2 linked regions of the Caldivirga maquilingensis IC-167 genome follow. The protein of the gene in region 1 binds, or shares a complex with, the protein of each later gene. Links are inferred from orthologs where the notes say so. Each region holds a gene or a part of one and is shown on either strand. Other genes may lie near its edges.

The links.
Region 2: CMAQ_RS08455 (region 1) and CMAQ_RS04635 share a complex: the UniProt entries of both Methanocaldococcus jannaschii proteins name them as parts of the 30S ribosomal subunit. The link is inferred for Caldivirga maquilingensis IC-167 from one-to-one orthologs.

The regions. Positions count from the first base shown.
Region 1 is NC_009954.1:1,717,400-1,726,061, forward strand. The notes cover bases 2,243-5,145. They hold CMAQ_RS08455 (30S ribosomal protein S11), read right to left. Parts: upstream 3,942-5,145; coding sequence 3,543-3,941; downstream 2,243-3,542. Other genes in these bases: CMAQ_RS08440 (hypothetical protein), read right to left, coding at 2,243-2,423; CMAQ_RS08445 (stage II sporulation protein M), read right to left, coding at 2,416-2,979; CMAQ_RS08450 (hypothetical protein), read right to left, coding at 3,197-3,487; CMAQ_RS08460 (thiamine-phosphate kinase), read left to right, coding at 4,090-5,037; CMAQ_RS08465 (nicotinamide-nucleotide adenylyltransferase), read left to right, coding at 5,098-5,145. Also shown: CMAQ_RS08430 (bifunctional ADP-dependent NAD(P)H-hydrate dehydratase/NAD(P)H-hydrate epimerase), read right to left, coding at 1-41; CMAQ_RS08435 (hypothetical protein), read right to left, coding at 175-1,623; more of CMAQ_RS08440, read right to left, coding at 1,599-2,242; more of CMAQ_RS08465, read left to right, coding at 5,146-5,634; CMAQ_RS08470 (type II secretion system F family protein), read right to left, coding at 5,635-7,407; udg (type-4 uracil-DNA glycosylase), read right to left, coding at 7,486-8,115; CMAQ_RS08480 (V-type ATP synthase subunit I domain-containing protein), read left to right, coding at 8,336-8,662. UniProt on the Methanocaldococcus jannaschii protein: Located on the platform of the 30S subunit.
Region 2 is NC_009954.1:946,649-952,270, forward strand. The notes cover bases 2,880-5,622. They hold CMAQ_RS04635 (30S ribosomal protein S3), read right to left. Parts: upstream 4,735-5,622; coding sequence 4,024-4,734; downstream 2,880-4,023. Other genes in these bases: CMAQ_RS04625 (hypothetical protein), read left to right, coding at 2,880-3,031; CMAQ_RS04630 (Gfo/Idh/MocA family protein), read right to left, coding at 3,087-3,980; CMAQ_RS04640 (hypothetical protein), read left to right, coding at 4,907-5,622. Also shown: CMAQ_RS04615 (RuvB-like helicase), read left to right, coding at 142-1,512; CMAQ_RS10685 (hypothetical protein), read right to left, coding at 1,624-1,938; CMAQ_RS04620 (hypothetical protein), read right to left, coding at 2,233-2,571; more of CMAQ_RS04625, read left to right, coding at 2,810-2,879. UniProt on the Methanocaldococcus jannaschii protein: Binds the lower part of the 30S subunit head.

The DNA.
Region 1 (8,662 bases):
AGAACCCTCATTTCTAATACTGATATTGCTTCACTACTCATGTTAATTAAGCCCACAGGCTAGGTATATTACAGTATCGCATCAACACTGATTAACCACACCCCTAGGGATTGGGTCCTTTATCGTATTCTTAATTACTCCCCCAAACCCCAATTAAAGTATGTTAAAGCATGATTAAGCCTGCATTATTAATGCCCTATTAAGCATAACCCATATGCCTAACACCACTGCACCAGTAACTATTACCGCTATACCCGGGTTAATTACAGGGGGTTGCCTCACTATTAGTATTGTATAGGCATTATTAGTAATCATGAGTGCGAGGGATGCTATGATACTCATTATTATTAGTATTAAGGCCGTGAAGAGGCCTATGATGCGTCTTACGTAATTAACATTAGTTAAGTAAAGTAGTGATGAAAGAATTGGCGCCACAGTCCAAGTAATCATCCTCGTCATTGAAATCAACCCCAGTAGACCAGCTAATGTAAGTCCCATCGCCACTATGGCAATGACTATGAAACCCACGTAAACAGCATTAATACCCCTGAAGTATGCCTTAGCGTACTCGGCGTAATTATTCTCAACGCCAGGTAATTCCCCTGAGAATGATGTTAAGGTTAAGTTAACTATCATTGGTTTAGTTAAGTTAATGCTAATGCTTGAGAATTCACCACCCTCATAAGTGGTTAATACGTATGAACCGCAGGGTAGGGTTAAGTTTAATGCCTCCCTAACATTGAGGATTATTGATTCCCCTTGATTACCCGACACCACCACGTTTGAACCCTGGGGGGCGTTTATAGTAAGCCTGCATGCGTTGGAACTAGGTGGTGTTATTGGTTTCAGTAACGGCTTCACAGTGATGTTAAGGTCCTTAGGCACCTCACCCACTGGTACTGGGGTTTCATTAATGACTGTGTATATTATGTAGTAGTTTAATGGTAGGTTAATTTCATTGACCCCGGGCTTTAATGAACCATAGTTAACTAGGTAACTTAACCCTAGGTAACTGTACTGAATACTAACACTCCTATTAAGCTTATTCACCACGGTTACGTTAATACCATGCTTAATGAACCATAGTGCCCTCCCCCAGTATTCATTAGGTATGAGTATCATTGATACTAAACCGTAGCCGGTATTCGATAATGACTCTGTTAAGTTCATGCTGCATATTAAGTATGGTTCATTACCCTTAATAATGATTAACACTGGTATGGTGACTTGCCTAATGTAGCTTGTTAATAAATGAAGCCCAGGCTTAATACCCACCATTGAGCCTGCATAGCAGACTGACCCAGTGATATTACTGAGACCTAGTATCATAACCACATGCCTATAGTCAAGTAACGCCAAGGCGGTCACCACTGGAATATTCCTAACCCCTAATTGACTTAGGGCGTATGAAACACTTAAGGGCACTATACCGGTGAATGGCATTAAGGAGCCCCTCCCGGTTATTGCATGCATACTGAATGGGATGCCCACTAGTGTTAACCCTGCATAGGTTAATGATACCAGTAGTGTTAGACCGTATGTTAATAATCCAGTTAGTAATGCCGCTGAGACTACATGACCTACCACCCTCTTAAGCATTAGTACCATGAGCTTCTTCTCCATGAAATCACCAGTATCATTAACATTGGTAGTAGAATTATTATTAATGGCTCCATTAACACCGTGATTGGGCTACTGAGATTAATACTAATAAACTTCTCCATACTTAACACATGCTTAATTAAAACATACTCAGCAATCACTATGATTACGTATAATACCGCAGTGAGCAGTGGGGTGTAGGCTATTGCTGCAACTGCCTCATCACCAATCATTAACCTAAGCCTCTTAAAGGCATCGGTTAGGTAATTGAGGTAATTCAATGATATGTAGAATGATGATAAGGTAATAATTACTGAGAACACCACGTAAATTAACCATGTGTAGTTGGTTAATTCACTGAATAACCTAGCCGTGAAGTAGGCTGAGGGATTTTGAGGTATAATTAAGATCCCGTTACTGGTATTGCTTGAATTAGTGAACTTAATTATTATTGGGTAACCATATGGGTAATCCCTAATTAAGGTACAATTCAATAACTGTGCCGCCTGTGCCCTTAAATTACCTGTTAATTCAATGAATGTGATGCATTCATTATCTTTAACATGGAATCCATATATGCTGGCGTAGGCTGTGTTAATTATGTAAAACGAAACCTTAACGCCATTCAAGGTAATTACCCCGTAATCCACCGAGACCTTTACTAAACCACCATTGTATTGTTGATTATAGGCTACGGCGTAGTGGGCTATTAATATTGATATTAAGGCTATTGAGGATGCGATTGAGAAGAGTAAGTACCTTAAAGTGAATTCCCTTAAACCCGCATGAATGGCCTTAAGCTTAAGCCTAGTATTACGCATGAATAACCGCGCCCATGATTGTTAACTCCAGGTACTCTACGTAGGCAGCTATGAAAAGTATTAACACTGATAGAAGTAGTCTAAGCACCCAGTTTATTAGGGTCGTGTTTAAGGGCCTCCGCTTAATCACGTTCACTGAGGCGTCAACTGAATTGTAGGCTGATAATGAGTATGAGAATAACTCCAGTAATCCATGAGGTAGTATTGCTGATGAAACGTAGGCTAAAATAAGGTATAGTACGCTAACACCAATACTACTGACTACAATATAGCCAAGTGCAATGCCTGTGAATCCGATTAAAATAACATACATTATTGGACCTATGAACGGTATGTTCATGATTAAGTTAAGGCTTAGGTTATGTGTAAATATCACCATGTATGATGGATGCTGTGCAAGGCTTTCAAGCTCCTGTAACTCACTCTTACTCAGTACTTGAATACCTCTTAACGACATAAAGTAACCAGTAACCTCACCCACTGCTAAAATCAGGAACGTGGTTAAGTAGTAGATAAACACTCTTCTAGTTAAAAGACGCTGAATCCTCAGTTCCATAGATTACTCTCAGTTTCAGGGTTTTTGTTTCTTTCCATGGCATAATGATGATTAAAGGCCAGTGAACCTAGGTAGAAAAACTAATGTGAATTGCCTTGCCTTAGAGGATTAGTTTTCACTTGTTTTGCTGATTCGCATCAATTCCATTCCACCCCTCACAGGAGGAACACTTAAAACTCATAACCTCACTATAAGGAGCAGGGGATTCAGTTAAGTTTTATAATCTACTTATCCTGTACAGCATGTATAAACCCACTAGGCTTAGTAACGTTGATGCTAATAGTGGTAGGGCAATATGGTAATCAGTGTTACGTATTGTCCACCAATAGTAGTATGATGATAGAAGTATCATGCTTTGAACCAGGAATAGGAACGCCGCTGAAATCAGTAGTTTACCAATAGGTGTGAAACCAGTATCTAAGTACTCCCTCAGAATAAATGCCACTAGGATTGTTTGAATCACTACCAGTATTATGTTAATTATCCATAATAAGTCATTCACATTCATACGGCAAGAAGTGGTTAGAGTAAATATATAAAGATTTTTCAACCTTTAAACCTAATTACACCCTCCTACCCCTCCTACCTCCAGGTGGCCTAATGGTATCATGGGGTATTGGGGTAACATCCTCAATCCTGCCAATTATCATGCCTGCCCTAGCCAATGCCCTAATAGCCGCAACAGCACCCGGTCCTGGAACCTTAAGCCCATACCCACCGGGGCCCCTAACCTTAACGTGAACGGCATTAATGCCTCTTGCCATGGCTATTTGAGCCGCCTTGTAGGCAGCCATCATGGCTGCGTATGGGCTTGGTTTATCCCTATCAGCCTTAACAACCTGCCCACCACTAACCCTAGCCACAGTCTCACTCCCTGTTAAATCAGTTATAATTATCATTGTGTTGTTAGAGCTTGCGTAAATGTAAGCAATACCCCACCTAAGCTTCCTCAACTGTTGCACAACCTGCTGAGGCGTAGCCTGAACCTGGGTTGCTTGCTGAGACTGCTGAACCTGCTGTGTGGCTTCCTGCTCATTAGATGATGCTTCAGTGGACACAATAACCGCATTCCCTAAGTGTTTATAAAGATATTTTCCACAAGCCACCGTGATGCTTAGGGAGCTTGGTGAAGATAAGTTAATTAACATAATGCAGTCGCTGATCGAGTTAAAGTACCCTAATGCTGATAATGACGTATCATACGTTGAGTTACCTAACGTGGGTTTACTTACCCTTAAAATCGATGGTGGCTCATTATCAAGAACTAAGACAGACTTCATGACCTACTATGACGTAGGCTGGAGAATGACCATTGGCGCAGCCTCAGATCTACTTGTTAAATTCGCTAAACCAATAGCACTAGTCACGTCACTAACACTCAGGGGAGATCATACTGAATCTGAGTTGGAGGAGTTGATTAAGGGTATTAATGATGCGGCTAAGGCTATTGGCGCCAGTTACATTGGCGGTGACTTAAATGAGGGTGATGATGATGTATTAGACGTTGCGTTAATTGGAATCGCAGGTAAACCCATAGGTAGGGTGCCTCGGTTAGGTGACGTATTAGTTACAATACCTGAATTCGGCTTCACCGGGTTAATCTTTAAACTCTGGTACAGTGGCTTACTTAGTAATTACATTAATGACTCGATTGTGGTTAAGGGAATTGAATTAACCAGGAGACCAAAGCCCTGGATACCTAGTGGTGAATTAGGCAATAGGATTAATTGCGTTAATGCATCAATGGATTCAAGTGATGGATTAGGGAGGGTATTGTATGAAATGGGTAAGGGTGTTAGGATTAGGGTTTACTCACTACCAGTTAATAAGGATGTGGAATCAACCTGCCGTAGATATGGATTAAGCGTAGAGGAGGTGGTTTTTAATGGTGGTGAGGAGTACTTACCCGTATTAGCGGTAAAGCCTGAATGCCTAGATTACTTTAAGGCGTTAGGCTTCGTGGATTTCGCTAAGGTTGAGGAGGGTAATGGGGTGTATTTGGATTCAAGGGAACTTAAACATAGGGGGTGGGTTTACTTCACTAAGCCCAATTACTAATGCTCCCTTAAGCATTGAGTTAAGGAAAATTTAAATAAGAATTAAAGCATTAGCGCAGTCATGGTGAGGGGCCTATTCATAGGTAGGTTTCAACCACCGCATTGGGGTCATGTCTGGGCCATTAAGGCTATTTTAAGTGAGGTTGATGAAGTTATAATTGTTTTAGGGTCGGCTCAATTCAATTACATAGAGAAAGACCCCTTCACTGTTGGGGAGAGGATATGGATGCTTAGGGAGGGGTTAAGGGAGGGTGGGGTTGACCTCAGTAGGGTTATAATAGTTCCAGTACCTAATATTGAGAATAACGCGGCCTGGTTAAGCCACATTAAATCCTACCTACCCCCCTTCCAAGTAGCCTACACGGGTAATCCATTCGTAGCCATGCTGCTTAAGGAGGGTGGGGTTGAGGTTAGGCAGCAGCCTATCTTCGATAGGGGGAAGTACGTGTCGACTAGGATTAGGGAAATGATGATTAAGGGTGACTCAACCTGGAGGGAGCTTGTACCAAATTCAGTGGCTAGGATAATAGATGAGGTTAAGGGTGTTGAGAGGCTTAGGGTAATAATTACTGGTGAGGCTGAGCCCCATAGGTGGTGATCATATTACAAACACCTTTGATATTAATGGTGAAGCTAAGTATATTACAAGTACTATTGCCGTTATGGCTACTGCATGCTTAAAGCCAGCGGATAACTCCCCCTCACCCAGCTTACCCGCCACTAAACCCATTACGAATGAGTCAACCACAATGGTTAAGGCGAAGCTACCTACGACGTAGTTAACGTAGTATTGGGGAATATGCAGGAAGACACTGGATAAGCCAACCACGGTGAACACCATAATCACCAGGGTTAAGGTAAGTATCATGGCCCCTATGTAGGGTACGAACCTAAGTGGCTTAAGCCTTGCGAGTAAATCATCATTAATCCTAATCATTAGGGATGAGAATGATGCAAGGGACTCCAGGGTCTCAGGGGTTGCTCCACCATACTCTATTGACTCAAGCAGCAGCCATGCGAAAACCCTGGCGTAATAGGACCTTGTCCTATTCATGAATTCCGATAAGACAACCCTAATCGGTATACCATACCTAATCTGCTTACTAATATCCTTAAGGTACCTGGATAATGCACCATAATCCCTAGTGTCAGCCAGCGTGCTTATAATCTTCTCAGGCGTGAAGCCACTTTTACGTAACTCAGTGAAGTCCCTGAGGAAGTCTGAGAAGGCCCTCTCAAGGCTACGCCTCTCAGCAATAACCCTCTCAGCATATAACGCTGCTGGGACGTAGGCTATAATTAAGACGACCGCCATGTAGGTTGCGAAATCCAGGCTAACCGGGCCCACGTTTATTGAGTAGCCTAAGTCACCGTGAAACACCGTGTTGTAGCCTATTAGTAGAGCCACCATGGCTACCATTGATGATACACCAACCGCTATATAAGGCCTAACGTCAGTGTACGGGACCCTATATATTGAGACCTCACCAAGGTATATGAACGCCACTGATATTGCTGGGATAACCAATAGACCGAAGAGTAAATTATTACTAACCGCCTGCTGAAGCGCGCTCACTGAGTTACCTGTTGGTGTTATTGCTTGGGCTAGGTAAAGTACGTTAAGGCCTATTAGTAGAATTACCCCAGCCCCAATGTATGATTCCATTAATGTTGATAGGAATTCAGCACCCCTCCTTATTTTATCAAGCGTATCGTTAACTATTTCATTGAGCCTTATTTCAAGGTAATGAAGTATGTCTCCCCCAGTCCTAACGTTAGTTACGTAACCCATTATTAAGTTTTGGAATAAGTGACTTGGCGTGCTTAACGCTGATTCCGTTAAGGCTGTTAACGGATCCATGCCTATCGCCTTATTCTTAACAACTATTTCCCTAGCTATCTTGCCTATGGCCTCAAGTAGCCTAATGTTGGCTAACCTCTCTATGGCTGATGTAACGCTTAACCCTGATTGGGAAATCATGGCTAAGTACGCTGCGAAGAAGGGTAATTCTGAGTCAACCTTATATTGAAGGTCGGAGAGCTGCATCTTAGGTAGCGTCATCATCATTACGTAGACTATGAAGGGTAGGACAATCATTACTAAGCCTATGCTGAGAACTGTAATTGACTTAACCGTTAAATTAAATGAACCCATAATTGACTCAATACTGTTGTAGGTTAAGTATAATCCAATGGGTACTGAGAGAACGGCTGTAATTATTGTTGCGAAGAAGACCCTTGCCATGAATCTTTCAGGAAGCATGTAAACCTTAGCATTCTTCAGCACCCTCTCTAACTGCTCCCCACGCCTCTTAACATACCAGTTGACTAATGGTTCAGTAACCACTAGTGATAATTCATCAAAGTCCACCAGTATTACTCTAGTATTTACTTATAAAGTTTACTTAATGCCCCACCATCTAGGGTTAATGCATACTCATGCTGCTTATTAGCCATTAAGGTAATCTAAAATGCTTGAACCACCCTTACTGGCATTAAACGCCTTAGCTAAATCCTCCTTAATCAAGTTTCTCACCGATGGATTATATAACGCGGCCGCTGGGTGGTAGGTTGGGTAAACATCAGCATTAACACCAGCGATATTAACCTTAAACACCTTACCCCTAACCTTAGCCAACTCACTGAAGCCTAACCCATTGAGGCTAAGTATTACTCTAGTACTATGCCTACCCAGGGTTATTATCTTCCTAGGCCTAACCACGGCTATTTGCCTAATTAAGTATGGTTTACAAGCATTAATCTCCTCCTCAGTTGGATCCCTATTATTAGGTGGCCTACACTTAACTACATTAGTTATATATAAGTTACCCCTATCAACCCCAATCTCATGAAGCAATTCATCAAGCAGCTTACCAGCGGCACCAACAAACGGTCTACCAGTCTCATCCTCAACCCTACCTGGCGCCTCCCCAATTAACATAACCTCAGCCCTCGGATTACCCTCACCTGGTACAGCCTTCTTTCTACTCAAGTACAGTGGGCACTTCCTGCAGTTACTCACCTCACTGTTGATTTCAGCTAATTCATCATCCTCCCCCTGTGGCCCACTACGGTTCATGGCATTCACTAGGACTTAGGCTAAGTTTAATTCCCCCTATTTAAGGGTTAAACGCACCTTCACTTATATAGTACTCAACATTAAGCCTAAACAATCTTCATGGTTTTTAATTGAATATTCTTAAGCATAATTTTTATAAGCATAAGGTATCTATTTAAATCTGATGAGAAACGTTTGCCCATTGCTTAAAAAGACTGAGGGAGGTTACATCTGCGGTGCGGTGGATCGCACCGTTAATCCTGAGGCTTGGTACTGCTTCATGGATTACCCATCATGTCCATTATACATTAATTACATTAGGAGACAGAGGAGCCAGGAAACCCAGGTTGTGGCACAGACCCAGCAGGCTACAACCGAGGTTAAGCCAATAGTTACTGTTACCCAACAGGCGCCGGTTAGGACAGCCATTAGTGAACCTGAGGATGAAGCCGTCAGTAAGTTGAGGAGTATTCTTGATTCAATGCAGGGGAGGGTTAAGGCACTTGATGAGACTTGGAGGGATTACGAGGATAAGGCTAATACTGCTAAGAGTGAGTTAGATAAGAAT
Region 2 (5,622 bases), 770 kb from region 1 along the record:
TATAATGTTAACTAAGCATGGGAGAGTGAGTAATCCATTGGGTTTAACCTAATTCTTCAACTATGGTAAGGTAGTGAACGGTGTAATTTCCTTGATTGCTCATGAGGTTAGGTTTAAATCAGTGCACAGTAAAAACGACCTATGTCATCCATAAGGATTGAGGAAGTAAAGGGTGGTGAGGAAGAAAGAAGGAGAATAAGTGTACATAGTCACATTAGAGGACTTGGTGTAGTTAATGGTAAGGTGGAGAAGATTGCAGGCGGCTTCGTAGGTCAGGTTGAGGCCAGGGAGGCTGCGGCAATGGTTGTTAAAATCATTAAGGCAGGTAAATTCAGCGGCAAAGGAGTACTAATAGTTGGCCCACCCGGCACCGGTAAGACGGCACTAGCCATTGGTATCGCCAGGGAACTTGGGGCTGATACACCCTTCGTTCACCTTAATGCCGCTGAAATATATAGCGTAGAGATTAAGAAAACTGAATTCCTAATGAGGGCCCTTAGGAAGGCCATTGGACTTAGAATAAGGGAATGGAGGAGGGTTTACGAGGGTGTGGTTAAGTCCATTGAATTCAAGTACGGTAAACACCCCTACAACCCCTACATTCAAGTACCCGTTGGGGCAACGGTTAAGTTGAAGACAACTGATGAGGAGAAGATACTGAAGGTTCCCCAGGAGATTGCCGCGCAGTTAATTGAGCTAGGAATCAGTACTGGTGATGTTATAATGATTGATGAGGAGACGGGTAGGGTTATTGTTGAGGGTCAGGTTCAAGGTGAGGGTGAGGAGCAGTACGACATATATGTTAAGCATAGGCTTGAGGTACCTAAGGGTCCTGTACATAAGGAGAAGGAGATAACCAGGTTCTTCACTCTTCATGACCTAGACCTGTATCAAGCTAGGCAGCAGGGCTTGGTTTCAGCAATGTTATTTGGAGTATTCACTGAGGAGAAGGAGATACCCAGTGAGGTTAGGAATGCCGTGGATAATTTCGTTAAGGAGACTGTGGATAAGGGTAATGGTGAGTTAATTCCAGGTGTACTCTTCGTGGATGATGCCCACATGCTGGATATTGAAACCTGGGCCTTCTTCACAAAGGCCATGGAGATGGAGATGAGTCCAATAATGATATTCGCCACGAACAGGGGTATAACAAAGATAAGGGGAACAGATATTGAGGCACCTCACGGTATACCACTGGATTTACTAGATAGGTTAATTATAATAAGGACTAGGCCATATAATGAGGATGAGGTTAGGGAAATAGTATCAATTAGAGCCAGGGAAGAGGGGGTTAAGTTAGATAATGATGCCTTAGATTACTTAACGAAGATAGGTGTTGAGAATAGTCTGAGATATGCAATACAATTACTGACCCCAGCCCAGATTAGGGCCAAGGAGCAGAATAGGAGTAATGTAACTAAGGATGATGTCGAGTACGTTAGGAAGCTCTTCCTAAGCCTAAGGGAGAGCGTTGAGTACGTTAAGCAGCATGAGGAGTTATTCCTAAAGTAACATAGTTTACAACCTTACCAGTAAGCGGTTCCTCACTTATGGTTTTTTAAACGGTTTTCAATACTTCTAGTTCCGTAAGTGGGGTTAGCCCTTGGTGCGGGTTCACTAGCTTCACCCGCACTGCATGGGGCTCCCATTTGAGGATAGGTACCTTAGCCCTATGTTTACTGCCCCAATAACATCTCTATCTAGGACTGCTTCATTACCTAGCTTAACTAGTCTCAGTTGAACTTTAATCACTCTTACCCTCTTCCTCCCTCTCACCGCAATGCGGATCATTGAGGGAGTGTAACTAGTGATAGGTTTACCTGTAAACGGGTCTTTTGAGGAGGAATACGCTTCCGATACCTCAACTACATGTAGCGGTTTATTGTTAAGTGCCTCAACTAGTTTCGCCACACTCCATTGATGAATCCTATGCCTCAACGTGTTCTCCCCAGCCTTATCAACTACTGCAGCATTATTCCTCCCCGCAACCTCCTCAATTATCCCAGCAGTCTTGTAGATAATGTCTTCCTTCTCTCAGCGTGGGAGATGACGAGTCTTTCAAGACCAGTCTCTACTCTATATACTTCACACAGCTTCCCATCCTTGAAAACAGCCATGTAACATTGTTCTCATTAACATCAACTGCAACAATACTGCCTTGATTGCATGTAACCTCGAAGTCTCTCGTAAACGTTAGATACACGATAACCCTCTTACCACCTGGTTTAAGTTTTAACTCACTGGAGGGCTTCCATAATGTATCTTTACCCATCCTCTATGAGTCCTAACCTCAATAAGTCCATTACTTAGCTCCCAGTCCTGCAAATCAGAGTAGGTTAGTGTTACCTTGATGATTCTCGTTGGTAACCAGGGATGTCTTTCCCTAAACTTATGGTAGAAGACTTTATGTAGGGTTGCTTGTGAAGCACCATACTTCAATGCGTAGTCGAGCATTTCCTGAAGCATGGCCTTATAAGCATCAGCAATTTCCCTAAGCGCTTGTCCACCAATGCTGTTAATCCATCCTTCCAATACTATCGTCCTTCTAAGGGTCTTTAACAACTTGTTCAACCGCGGTCACCACTACAGCTGGCGCCGACAATCCTAGCGAACCCACTAAGCTTATACAACCTTTCCATCATTAACCAAGTAATTAAAAGTAATTAGAGATATTTAAATGCAACGCTAAATCCGGAACAGCCTTACTATTCATGGTGTAATATTCCCCTATGAACAGGCAGTTAACCATGTGGGTGAAGCAATTGGTTTATTAAACTAGCCTCAGTGCCGTACTTAACCGGTGAATTAAGTGACCAGATGGGTTATTAAATGTACTCAATGCGGTATGGAGCGGGAGCTGGATGTTGGCTTTGATTTATCCGGGTTAAGGTACACCGTGTATCTTTACTGCCCTAGATGCAGGGTGAATACCATACATAGGGTAATGGGTTACTATGATCCATACACTAAGCAGTATGTTAAGTTGAATCAAGCCGAAGTAAGTGCAAGCAATATTAATGAGTTCGATTAAACCCCCCATTATTGGTGAAGATTCAGTACAATATTTAGGTATGAGATAACGGCCCCTATAATGGTACTGCATTATAATTTTGTTGAATGGCCTCAATTATCCTTAGGCATGATATGTAGTCGGTTAAGGTCGCGAAGGGTTTAGTCTTCCCCATAACCGCCTCAAGGAAATTCCTATCCTCTAGATAAACAGGTTCTTCACTTTGATTCACCTTCTTAACCTCCCCATTACCGTAAATTAACCCATGCATTAAGTCAGCTACCGTGAATGTACTTAACCCAACGTACGTATGCACACGTAGTTTACCTGACTTAACCCACTTAGCCTCAATATTCACTGAGACCCCATCTAGGTTAAGGAGTAGGCTTACGTTATCCCTATTAAGCATTGACTTAACCACTATAGCCTTCATGGGTCTTAACCTAAATAATGCTAGGTCTAGGTCATGGATTGCTAAATCATACATAACCCCAATGTATGAGTCAGGGTTCTGCGGCATGGTACCGATCCTAACCATTGATAAGGCGATTGGTTCCTTAACCATGCTGAACGCCTCTTCAGCAGTCTCATTAAATCTCTCAACCATTGCAGGAATCACCATGTTGCCGGTTTTCCTTGATTCACTAAGTAGGTTAAGGGCCTCACTCAACTTCACTGTTACAGGCTTCTCAACCATTAAGTGAGCCTTACCCACGAGCTTAATTGATAAGTCATAGTGAGTGGTTGTTGGTGTTGCTATTATTATTGCCTCATGATGCTTAGTTAAGGCTTCATCAATACTTTTAAAAGTTTCATCAACCCCCATGGATTTAGCGGCATTGAGCCTTGAATCATCAATATCAATAACAGTAATACTGTCAATTAACCCCTCATTCCTTAACCTAACTAATTCCTTAAGGTGGATTGAACCCATCCTACCCATTCCAATTAACGCAACCTTAACACCCACTTAATAACACCGTTGAGGGATTAATAATGAGTAATTATAAGCATTATTGCTGGGCTTGGCCAGGTGATTCACTACCCTCCTTACTCTCACTGCCCTCCTCGGGCTTATTCTCAATCTGCTTAACCTGAACCTCCTCAGGTGACTTAACCTCAAACCTATCACTAAGCTTCGCATCAGGGGGTAGTACCCTGACCCTAACCGAGAATATACCTGGTTTAAGCAGTACGGGTATTACAGCTTCCTGAACCTTCTCGAGGGCGTCTTGACCAGCCTTAATTACTATACCTGTAGTGTACTTCTCGAACCTTGAACGTTCAGTGGTTAACTTACCGCTTATTATTACTTCAGCACCCTGAACATTAGCCTCCTGAAGCTGCCTGAGGGCTATTATGGCAGCCCTCCTGAACCTGATTCCCTTAGCCATTGCATCAGCTATCCTAAGGGCAACTAACCTAGCATTATACTCAGGATGCGGCTCCTGTATCACATCTATAACTACATTATCTAGGTTGAACTTGGATTTAAGTATATCTGCAAGAGCCTTAACCTGCTGCCCCTTCCTACCTATAATCCTGTTCTTCTTCTCCGCAATAATAACGATCCTTGTACCTAATGTTGTTCTCTGAATTATTGAATCAACATACCTATTCCTGGTTAAGGCTATGTTAAGGTACTCCTTAATCATCCACTTCTTCTTATTATCATCAATAATCCTCTTATACATCGGTAACCTCCTTTGCTGTGCAGTGGCCATTACCCCCAGAAGTAACTAAGCTTTTTTAAACTTTGTGAATTAACGCATAATCCCTACACTCAACGTAAAGGCGCGGGTAGGGTTAAAGGAGCTTTCTAACCTTAATTTCTTGTATTAAGAATGCGTTGTGATTTGGGAAAGATTAATATACCGATTTCGGTTCTCTAAATATATGAGAAGAGACGCCGTTGCAACCCTTGTGATTGGATTAATTGCCCTATGGCTTCTCACATCATCAATAAGGATTATGACACTACCAGTATCCTCAAGTCCCCAGGGTGGTGGAGGTGGGTTAAAGGCCCCAGGCATAAGTATACCAGTAATCAACATTACGGTGCCTCATGGTAAGTCACCGAGCATTAGGTTACCTAGCTTAACGTTACCCTCAGTACCCATACCCATGGTTATAATTGAGTTACCCTTACCCAATATGACTGGTAAAGCCCCCTTAATCAACATTTCACTGCCTCATCAAGCATCATCAAGTCAATTTAACGGTACAGGTACGGGTAAGGGACAGGGGTCAGGTAGTGGTAGTTCCCCTCAACAACAGAGGGTTAGTATGCCTCAAATACCCACTGCGGTAATTCTAGTGATTTTAATAGTGGTGATGGTGGCGTCATCAGTCCTCGCAATCACCTCAATGAGGGGCAGAGGCAGTAGGGGTGGGGTTGAGGAAAGTGAGGGTGAGGGGGTGGTTAGGCTTACGGCGCCTCAAGCTCCCATCATTAAGGCGGCTAATGAATCATCCACGGTAACTGAGGTGAAGCTCCTAAGCAATGAGAGAGTGGAAGCGTTTAGAGGTTGGGGTGGTGGCCATTTACTTAAGCTTAATATACCGCCCGACTTACCCTTAATCTGGGGTATTAATGAACCCTTAACCTATGA